3 regions of the Caballeronia sp. Sq4a genome follow, and region 3 is predicted to be linked to each of the others. Evidence: predicted binding sites of a transcription regulator. Region 3 holds the regulator's gene; each other region holds the start of a gene.

Region 1 (3,274 bases), on a different replicon from region 3:
TTGCCTGACTCGTATCTGAAACCGGTCGATATCGGCCTGCCGGCGTGCAAGTTCGCCGAAGTTCTCAGGCGCACGCTTGCCGACGGCATCAGGGACAGACGCTTGGCCGAACTGGAGAAGGCGCGCGAGGAGGGCAACCTCAGCCTGCGCGACCTCCAACTCGGCAAGCAACTGGCCATTCTCGATCACGGCAGGCACACGCACACGTACGCCAACGAGTTCGCGAAAGCGGTTCAGACGGCGGACGTGTCGTATCTGCTCGGCATGCTGGACCGGCCCGACGACGCCAACCGAACGACCAAGCAAGCTGTGCGTGAAGTGTTCGGCATCAAGCTCATCGGCGTGCGCGCCGCGGCTCGGCGCCGTGCGATCTTCGAGCTGGCAGGCATGGACGCGGCGCAACAGGCGGAATGGGAGTCGCTCTCGGTGTCGCAGCGTGAGGCTCGCCGACACGTCAACGAGAACGGTCTGTTCCTCGGCGATCGATACCTGCGGGCTGAATTGCATCAAGGCCGTAGCGACATCGGCGACGGCCTGCTGCTCTTTGATTTCGTCCTTGTCGTGGATGCGCGCGTGCGGCGCGAGCGTGAGGACGCCGCCCTTGCGCATGCCAACGCGAACCCCGGCCTCATGCGCCGCATGATCGAGCGCAACGACACGCTCATGGTCAAGCACGACTAGACCTGTGTCACTCGTGGATGACCAGTTCGGCTGGAAGACTTCTCGGCTGAGGTGCGGCAGATATACGCCGATCCACACTTGCATGGCGATTCAACAGGATAGGCGAATGGGTTAATCCAACGACGAGCGGCTCATCGCGGGCGGGGCCGCGCCGCTTCACAAACTGCAACGACACGCTGTCGCGCGCCGGGCGCACCGCGACTCGAAGCGGAGCCGGGCTGGTATCGCTCGCGGCGGCAAGCGGCCGGATCATGAAAAACAGCGACTCGCCGGTTTGCGCGGCGAGGTGCAGGCGCCGGAGCGCCTCGGGACGAACGTGGGTCTGCCAGAAAAGCAAAGCGCCGAACGTACCGGACCGAAGGATCTGCTCCGCCGCCCACAGTGCATCAGCCGTCTTTTGCGCGCGCACCACGTTGACCGACGTCTCGGGCAGGCCCCAATAGGCTGCGGCTTCGGGCTGAAACCGGTGCGGCGGTTGGAGAAGGGCGATACGCCGTTGGGCGACAGCTTTCAGCGCCGGCAACAACAATCGCAATTCACCGACGCCCGGCTGCTGCACCAGCAAGTCGGTCAGTGCGCCCTTGGGCCAGCCGCCGCCCGGCAGTTCTGCGGCGAGCGTCTCAGATCCACACGGAATGACGTTCAGACGAGCTGAGGCCAGTTGAGAGCCGCGCCAGATCGATGGATGAATGTCTTCGAGGGCTAACGCTCCCATGTCGAACCCCGTACTGTACGTTTGTACAGTAGTCTACATGAATGATCGTCATGTGGTCGTCCAACCAATCGAGTCCTTGCTAGCAGCCGACAAGAGGCTGTCGTTTAATTACGCCAGTAAAAGATGCCGAGCCGTAGAACTTACTTGTGCTGAGCCTTGTCGAAATTGCCGAATAACACGCACGTTCGAATCACGCGCAGCGCAAAAAATATCGCAAAAAGCGTTGAATCGAGCGTGAAACCGCAGAGATTTACGGCAGAAGGTGCTTACGGATAAAACAGCGGATTCTCGCGCGAACGATTGCGGACAGTTAGCTTTAACTGTAAGCGACGTTTACCCGATGTAACTATTTGTTGCAGAGCATCGATGTTGGATCAGACAATTCGTTCCCGCTTCGACTGACGGCGCAATGAGCAAGTCGAACTAATTACTGGTCTGCCGCTATGAACACCGCTTCTGATCTCAGTGCTATCCGCGAATTGAACATGTCGTATCTGATGCTCGCGCAACGCGTTCTGGCATCAGACCGGGAAGCGGCACAGTCGCATCTGGGCCTCTCGAGGGAGATGGCAGACCTGCTGCTGAAGCTTTCGCCGGAGCAAACGCAGAAGCTCGCGTCGTCCTCGCAAGTGCTGTGCTTCTTCCGCATGAGCACTGATGCGATGGTCGTTGAGCTCGCTGGTCGCAGCATTGGTGTGGCAGCGAAGTCGGCGGTTTCGAACGACGCTCTGCTGGCAGCATGACCATTACCACGCACACCGCCTCGAAAAGCTCGCCAACGAAGGGGCTCTGGTAACCCGCGCGATACTCGACATGAGCGGGCGATCGATCAGCGACTATCCTTACGTCGTTACCACGAGAAGCCGCAGGAGCCGCAATGCAAGCCTCCGTCGTTCGAAGATCCGTCGATCTCAGTGCGTACCCGAATCTCGTGGTCGTGTTATTAGGCTTTCGCGTGCGCCGACTGAGGGGCATCGCAGCGATACTTGGCATCGGTAAAGGGCTTCGACAGATCGAATTGAACCCGCCCGATGGCTTGCTTTCGAGTGAGCAAGTATTCTTCTCGCTCAACCATATCGGTATCCGGCAGTATTGGCGCGACCTCGACAGCCTCGAAGCATTTACCCGCAGCGAGCCGCATTCGCGCTGGTGGCGCGACTTCCTGCGCGATAGCCGCGGCGCAGGCTTCTGGCATGAAACGTATAGCCGGCAGGGTATGGAAGCCGTCTATATTGACATGCCCGGGCCGGTGGGCTTCGATCGCTTTGCGCCCGAACGCAAACCGACCGGTCCGTTCATGAGCGCGCGGCAGCGGATGGGCGCGAATTAGTGGATAGGGTCTGACGTACGCATGACCGATCGTCGCCCGGCCATGCCGTTTGGTCAGTCCATCGTGGAATGAATGATGAGGCGCGAAGCTACACGCGCAGGTTGAATAGCCGCAGCAGCTCCTCACGAAGCTCCGAGATGTCGAGCACGTGTTGGGCGCGCGTGAGCGCGACATACAGCAGCCGCATCTCGTCCTCGTCCAACGTCAGCCGCCCATCGACCATCTTGAAGCGGAAGTCATTGACGATACGCACGCGTTTCCACTCCAGTCCCTTCGCTCGGTGAATGGTCGAGATGACATAGTCGGCTTGCGCTTCGGGCGTCTGACGTTGAGCGAGCGCACGCAGGTAGCCGGTGCCGCGGTCGTCAACGATCTCGACAACCGGCAGCAAGTCGCGCCCGACCGCGCCGCGGGCGAATGCCTGCGCCTCTTTCCAGTTTTCGAACAGCGACAGTGCTGTCGGCCGAAACGCTCGCCGGCCGCTAAGCAACTGGTCGGCGCCGTCGGCAAATGCGATGATCTCGCTCGGGTTCATGCGCAACGCGGGG
Region 2 (3,274 bases), 390 kb from region 3:
CTAGACGGAAAGACCCCATGAACCTTTACTGTAGCTTTGCATTGGACTTTGAACCGATCTGTGTAGGATAGGTGGGAGGCTATGAAACCGGAACGCCAGTTTCGGTGGAGCCGTCCTTGAAATACCACCCTGGTTTGTTTGAGGTTCTAACCTTGGTCCGTGATCCGGATCGGGGACAGTGCATGGTAGGCAGTTTGACTGGGGCGGTCTCCTCCCAAAGCGTAACGGAGGAGTACGAAGGTACGCTAGGTACGGTCGGAAATCGTGCTGATAGTGCAATGGCATAAGCGTGCTTAACTGCGAGACCGACAAGTCGAGCAGGTGCGAAAGCAGGTCATAGTGATCCGGTGGTTCTGTATGGAAGGGCCATCGCTCAACGGATAAAAGGTACTCTGGGGATAACAGGCTGATACCGCCCAAGAGTTCATATCGACGGCGGTGTTTGGCACCTCGATGTCGGCTCATCTCATCCTGGGGCTGTAGCCGGTCCCAAGGGTATGGCTGTTCGCCATTTAAAGAGGTACGTGAGCTGGGTTTAAAACGTCGTGAGACAGTTTGGTCCCTATCTGCCGTGGGCGTTGGATATTTGAAGGGGGCTGCTCCTAGTACGAGAGGACCGGAGTGGACGAACCTCTGGTGTACCGGTTGTCACGCCAGTGGCATCGCCGGGTAGCTATGTTCGGAAGAGATAACCGCTGAAAGCATCTAAGCGGGAAACTCGCCTTAAGATGAGATATCCCCGGGGCTTCGAGCCCCTTGAAGGGTCGTTCCAGACCAGGACGTTGATAGGTCAGGTGTGTAAGTGCAGTAATGCATTGAGCTAACTGATACTAATTGCCCGTAAGGCTTGATCCTATAACCAGTGTGTTTTGTCGGTCAAAGTTAGCGCTTCAGCGCTTAGTTGGACCCCACCCTCGAAGAGGGCGCCACTGGTCGAGTCACAGCGTGTGCCACAATCGCCACCCGAATTCACACTACTTCTTCCCCGATTGGTTGTAGCGCCACAACGCGATACAACATCCCCTTAAAGCCTGATGACCATAGCGAGTCGGTCCCACCCCTTCCCATCCCGAACAGGACCGTGAAACGACTCCACGCCGATGATAGTGCGGATTGCCCGTGTGAAAGTAGGTAATCGTCAGGCTCCCCTTGCCAAACAAAAACCCCACCCCACAAAGGTGGGGTTTTTGCGTTTGGGCTCACAAATCCACTCTTCAGCCGCGCCCCGTCTCACCTCCTCGGATCTCTCCGCTCATTCCCCAGTACGCCCCGAAATACTGTATAAATGTACAGTACTAACCGGAGGCCGCATCGCGTTCACGCATAGCGGACTCTGCATACGGCAGACGGGAATCCATGGGTGCCGCACTTTCATTACTGGACATCGGACTGACGTCGCGCCTGCAGCAGCAGCTATGGCAAGGCGAGCAGTTCACCACCTCGCATTCAGGCGTCGTTCCGAGCGGCTATCGAATGCTGGATCTGGCGTTGCCAGGCGCAGGCTGGCAGCCGGGCACCGTGACCGAAGTGCTGATCGAAGAAAGCGGCGTCGGTGAGATCCGGCTGCTCGCGCGCACGTTGCGGGACTTGACGACGGTTCAAAGCCGCTCCGTCGTCTTCATCGCGCCACCCTGGATGCCCAATCACGCTGCGTTTCGGGCAATGAACATCGCGCCGAATAAGCTCGTCTGGGTCAAAGCGCCCGACGATCAGGTGCTGTGGGCCGCGGAGCAGTCGCTCAAGCAGGAGGGCATCGGCGCTGTGTTGATCTGGCTCCCCAAAGCGCGCCCCGAAGCCTTGCGGCGATTGCAGGTCGCAGCGCAGGAGTCGCAATCGCTGGCGTTCCTGTTTCGTCCATTGAATGCCGCGAAGCAGTCATCGGCGGCGCCGCTGCGAATGGTCTGCAAACCGATGCTGCCCGCAACCGCACCAACGATGAATCGTCGCGAATGGATGCAGGTCGTCATGCTGGAGATCAGCATCATCAAGCGACGCGGTCCGTTGCTGGAAAAGCCGTTGCATTTGCGCTTGCCGCTGCAGTTGCCCGCGTTGCCCGAGCATCTGCGCCGCGCCAGCCAGCAAAGGAAAGCACGAGAGGTCAAACATGTTGTGGATAGCGGTGACATTGCCGCTTTTATCGCTCGAAGCAGTCAAGCCGCCATCGATGCCATGCGCATTGGCCGGTTCGATTTCGCCTGGAGCGAGGCCGACGCCGAATGACCGCGCCGACACGCCCGCCGCGCAGGACGTCGATCAGCCGTGTTTCGCGCTCGCCGATCACGCGCGCATCCTGCTGCCCGACCTCATCGCGTTTCGGCTGGGAGTGAGGCCCGGCAGCACGCGCTCTCACGCGTTCGCGCTGGCGCCGCGGCTGACGCTGCTCGCGGTCGATGTCAACGCGGAGCAGCGCGCGCTCGAAGCGGTTGCGCTGGCGTTGCTCGCGTTCACGCCGAAAGTCGTGCTCGCGCATGCGAATACGGTGCTGCTGGAAGTCGGTGCGAGCACGCGGCTTTTCGGCGGCTTGCGGGCGCTGATCGCCAAGGCGTCGTCGACGGTGAAAGGATGTGGCTTCACGTCGCGAATGGGCTGTGCGCCGACCGCGTGGGGCGCGTGGCTGCTCGCGCATGCGCGCACTCGCCGCGTGACGCGTCGCGTGCGTATTGTGAAGGAGACGACGCTCGTGCGCGTGCTCGACGCGTTGCCGGTGTCGCTCGTTCCGTCGGCGGAATCGCATGGGAACGTGTTCGAACAGATCGGCTGCTCGACGCTCGCCGATTTACGCCGCCTGCCGCGCAAGGGCGTCGCGCGGCGGTTCGGGCAGGGCATTCTGCAATGGCTCGCGCAGGCTTACGGGCAGGCGCCCGATCCGCGCGAGGCGTTTTGCGCGCCGGCATCGTTCGAGGCGCGGCTGGAATTGCAGGCACGCGTGGAAAGCGCCGAGGCGCTGCTGTTCGCCGCGCGCCGGCTCGTGCTGCAACTGGCCGGCTGGCTGAGCGCGCATCACGCCGCGGTGAGCGAGTTCTCGCTGCTGCTGGAGCACGAACTGGCCGCGCGCCACGCGCCGAAAACATCGACGCTTAAGGTCGCGTGGGCCGTGCCGACGCGCGACGCCGATCACGTCCTTTGGCTGCTGCGCGAAAAGCTGAATCAGACGACGCTCATCGCTCCAGTCATCGAAATGAAGCTGTTCGCCGACAAAGTCAGCGAGCACGCGCCGCCGTCCGACACGCTGTTTCCGATGCCGACTTCCGATAACGAATCGATGGCGCAGCTG
Region 3 (3,274 bases):
TGCGGGCGCTTCGAAGACGCGGCGCGCGATATTTTGCAGGAAGGCGTCGAGTGGCTGCGCGAGCGTGGCCTGTCGGCGCAGGGGCATTTCGCGTTCGGCCATCCGATCGACGAAATCGCGGCGCTGGCCGACAGCCTTAAGGTCGATCTCGTCGTCGTCGGGCACCGCTGCCGGAGCGGACTCGCTCGTTGGTGGATGGGCGCGGGCAACACCCCTTTGCTGGATCGCGTGTCGTGCAGCATTCTGGTTGCCGTCTGTCAGGCAGGCGAATCGGCGGAAGCGGAAGATGCCGCTGCGTATGCCGCGAAGCCCGCGAAGGCCGAAGCGGGCGCGTGAGCGTGGATGGCTGGCGAAGGCGCGTCAGCCGTTGAGATCGACGGCGACGAGCTTCCATGACACTAGCCCGCTGCGGTGAAATATGGCGGAATAGCGGGCGTCGCCTGCGCCGTGCTGGTACGTCACCACGAACGTGTTGATGCCGCGATAGCCGGCCGTCGTCTGCGGCGGTTGCGGAGCCGAATTGGATGCGCTCACGGACGCGCTCGCCGAAGCCGACGCGTTTGCATCGGCTTTGCCGGCCGCGGGCGGACGTTCGCCGGGATTGCCGCGCGGCGGTATGCCGTTCAGGATGGCGGCGACTCCGTCCGGCGTCGCGTATGAATCCACGAGCGGGCCGACCAGCGCCGCGCCGATCATCGCGCCGATGATGGCGAGCGGGTTGCCGCTCTTCTGCACATCGATGCGCCGCGTGAGCAGCGCGGCGATCTGATCCTTCAAGCTCGCGCGCAATGCGGGGAAATCGACGTATTGGTTGACCGTTTGGGCGTCGCGCGCGTCGGCGGCGCGCTTGACGCGGTCCAGCACGATATACGGCGACGCATAGACGAAGCCGAGCGCCGCGACGAGCAATACGGCGGCGAGCGTGGCAATAACGGAACGAGCGGTGCGGGACATGCGACGGCCAAACCTTTAGCGAAGGTTAATGCAGGATTGACCGCGCCGACGCACGACTAATTCCCCAACTCGCCGCCAGTTCACGCCACCGTTCCGCCCGTGAGACCGGCGCGCTCTTCGTCGATGCAGCGGTCGATCATGCGCGACACTTCGCCGATCTTGCCGACGAGGATCAGCCGCGACTCGCTCCGATAAACGCGCACGGGAGTACTCCGCGGCGGCTCCGCGTGAACCGTCTGCGTCAGCGACACCCGCGCGAACGCAGGCTGGCGAGACGGCAGCGCGGGCATGGAATCGAAGAGATCCGGTGCAGCTTCGGCCCGCGAAGGCGCCGCGGCGCCGCAAGGAATCAACGCACGCAGATGGCGCAGACGGCCGAACTTGCGAAAGGGCAGCAAACGGGCAAAACGTTCCATCATGACTCTCCAGACGATAGGACGCACCACGGCATGCCGCAAGCGGCTGCCGTCCGTGCTTGATGTACTCGAAACGCGCCGCGTCTTGCGTGGCGTGAAGAGGCGCTCAGCGACGCTTCAAAGCGCGCTGCCGCCGCTGACTAGAACTCGCCTGAGCGGATCAGGCCCACTGCAATGCCTTCCAGCGCGAAGTCTCCGCTGCCCGACCGCACGAAAATATTCTCGTAGTCCGGGTTCTCCGCGATGAGCTCGACGCCGTCGGGACGTCGCTTCCAACGCTTGACCGTGACGTCGTCGCCGAGCCGCGCAACGACGATTTGTCCGTCCTTCGCCTCGGTGCGCTTTTGAACGGCGAGCAGGTCGCCGTCCAGAATGCCGGCGTCGCGCATCGACAAACCGCGCACTTTCAGCAGGTAGTCGGGCTTGCTGGAGAAGAGCGCGGGATCGCACGCGTAGTGCTGCGAAATATGCTCCTGCGCGAGGATAGGACTGCCCGCCGCCACACGGCCCACGAGCGGCAACGAGAGCTGCATGATGCTTGCGTGCGGCAAGGTGAACTGGTGCGGAACGTCTTCGGACCGGCCCGCGTCGCCAATCAGCCGGATGCCGCGCGACGAACCCGCAGCCAGCTCGATGACGCCCTTACGCGCCAGTGCCCGCAGATGCTCTTCCGCAGAGTTCGCGGAACTGAAGCCGAGCTCAGCGGCAATCTCCGCGCGGGTCGGCGGAAAGCCGGTGCGCTCGATTGCGCGCTGGAGCAGTTCGAAGACCTGCTGCTGACGCGCGGTAAGTTTTGAGGTTCTGGTCACTGGCTCGGGCCTCTCGTGCACTGTATGGATCAACAGATGACTGTATTTTTATACAGTATTCGGCGCTTTTCAAGCATTACTTTAAGTTCGGCTCGAAACCGCAACACGCTCCGTCGTTCGGCCCCCCGCAAGCGCCGGCGACTTGCTTTAGCAGCTTTCGATATAAAAGACTGAAAAACGATTATTTCTGTTCATATAGGCCCGCCGATAGACTGATTCCGTCAATTGGATAAGACGGAGAACGGGGAATGCAAAGCACGAAAGCGGGATTGGGGACCAGGGCACGCAAAGCGCTGACCGCGCTGGCGCTGACGGCGGCGGGCATCGGCGCGATGGTCGCGGCGAGCACGCAAGCCCACGCGCAGACGTCGTTTCTGAATGTGTCGTACGACCCGACGCGCGAGCTCTATCAGGACTTCAATCAGGCATTCGCCAAGAAGTGGAAAGCCGAAACAGGCGAGGCCGTCACGTTCAAGCAGTCGCATGGCGGCTCGGGCGGACAGGCGCGCGCGGTCATCGACGGCCTGCAGGCGGACGTCGTCACGCTCGCGCTCGCCTACGACATCGACGCGCTCGCGGGCAAGGGACTCGTCGCCGCGGACTGGCAGAAGCGGCTGCCGGATAACGCCTCGCCGTACACGTCGACGATCGTGTTCCTCGTGCGCAAGGGCAACCCGAAGCACATCAAGGACTGGGACGACCTCACGAAGCCGGGCGTCTCCATCGTCACGCCGAACCCGAAAACGTCGGGCGGGGCGCGCTGGAACTATCTCGCCGCGTGGGCCTACGCGCAGCACAAGCCGGGCGGCAACGAGCAAACCGCGAAGGACTTCGTCGCGAAGCTGTACAAGAACGCGGGCGTGCTCGATTCCGGCGCGCGCGGCGCCACGACGAGCTTCGTGCAGCGCGGCCAGGGCGACGTGCTGATTGCGTGGGAGAACGAGGCGTTTCTGTCGTTGAAGGAGTTCGGTCCGGACAAGTTCGAGATCGTGGTGCCTTCGGTGAGCATTCTGGCCGAGCCGCCGGTCGCGGTGGTCGACAAGGTCGTCGACAAGCACGGCACGCGCAAGCTCGCCGAGGCGTATCTCAAGTATC

What was found. The regulator LexA, encoded in region 3, represses DNA repair genes until DNA is damaged. The targets are predictions, from matches to a motif close to ACTGTATNNNNATACAGT.
Region 1: the regulator LexA is predicted to act here: its motif matches at 1,409-1,426, upstream of imuA (translesion DNA synthesis-associated protein ImuA).
Region 2: the regulator LexA is predicted to act here: its motif matches at 1,277-1,294, upstream of imuA (translesion DNA synthesis-associated protein ImuA).

The regions. Positions count from the first base shown of each region.
Region 1 covers NZ_CP084252.1:312,238-315,511, forward strand. Annotated here, with positions in the region: gene LDZ24_RS28165 (hypothetical protein) at 1-681, shown strand, start outside; gene imuA (translesion DNA synthesis-associated protein ImuA) at 689-1,396, opposite strand; gene LDZ24_RS20980 (flagellar transcriptional regulator FlhD) at 1,840-2,139, shown strand; gene LDZ24_RS20985 (monooxygenase family protein) at 2,274-2,726, shown strand; gene LDZ24_RS20990 (3'-5' exonuclease) at 2,815-3,274, opposite strand, start outside.
Region 2 covers NZ_CP084250.1:1,722,439-1,725,712, reverse strand. Annotated here, with positions in the region: rRNA gene LDZ24_RS08200 (23S ribosomal RNA) at 1-855, shown strand, start outside; rRNA gene rrf (5S ribosomal RNA) at 1,031-1,144, shown strand; gene imuA (translesion DNA synthesis-associated protein ImuA) at 1,357-2,220, shown strand; gene LDZ24_RS08185 (DNA polymerase Y family protein) at 2,165-3,274, shown strand, end outside.
Region 3 covers NZ_CP084250.1:1,328,486-1,331,759, forward strand. Annotated here, with positions in the region: gene LDZ24_RS06330 (universal stress protein) at 1-336, shown strand, start outside; gene LDZ24_RS06335 (DUF2939 domain-containing protein) at 361-954, opposite strand; gene LDZ24_RS06340 (hypothetical protein) at 1,035-1,370, opposite strand; gene lexA (transcriptional repressor LexA) at 1,511-2,179, opposite strand; gene LDZ24_RS06350 (sulfate ABC transporter substrate-binding protein) at 2,428-3,274, shown strand, end outside.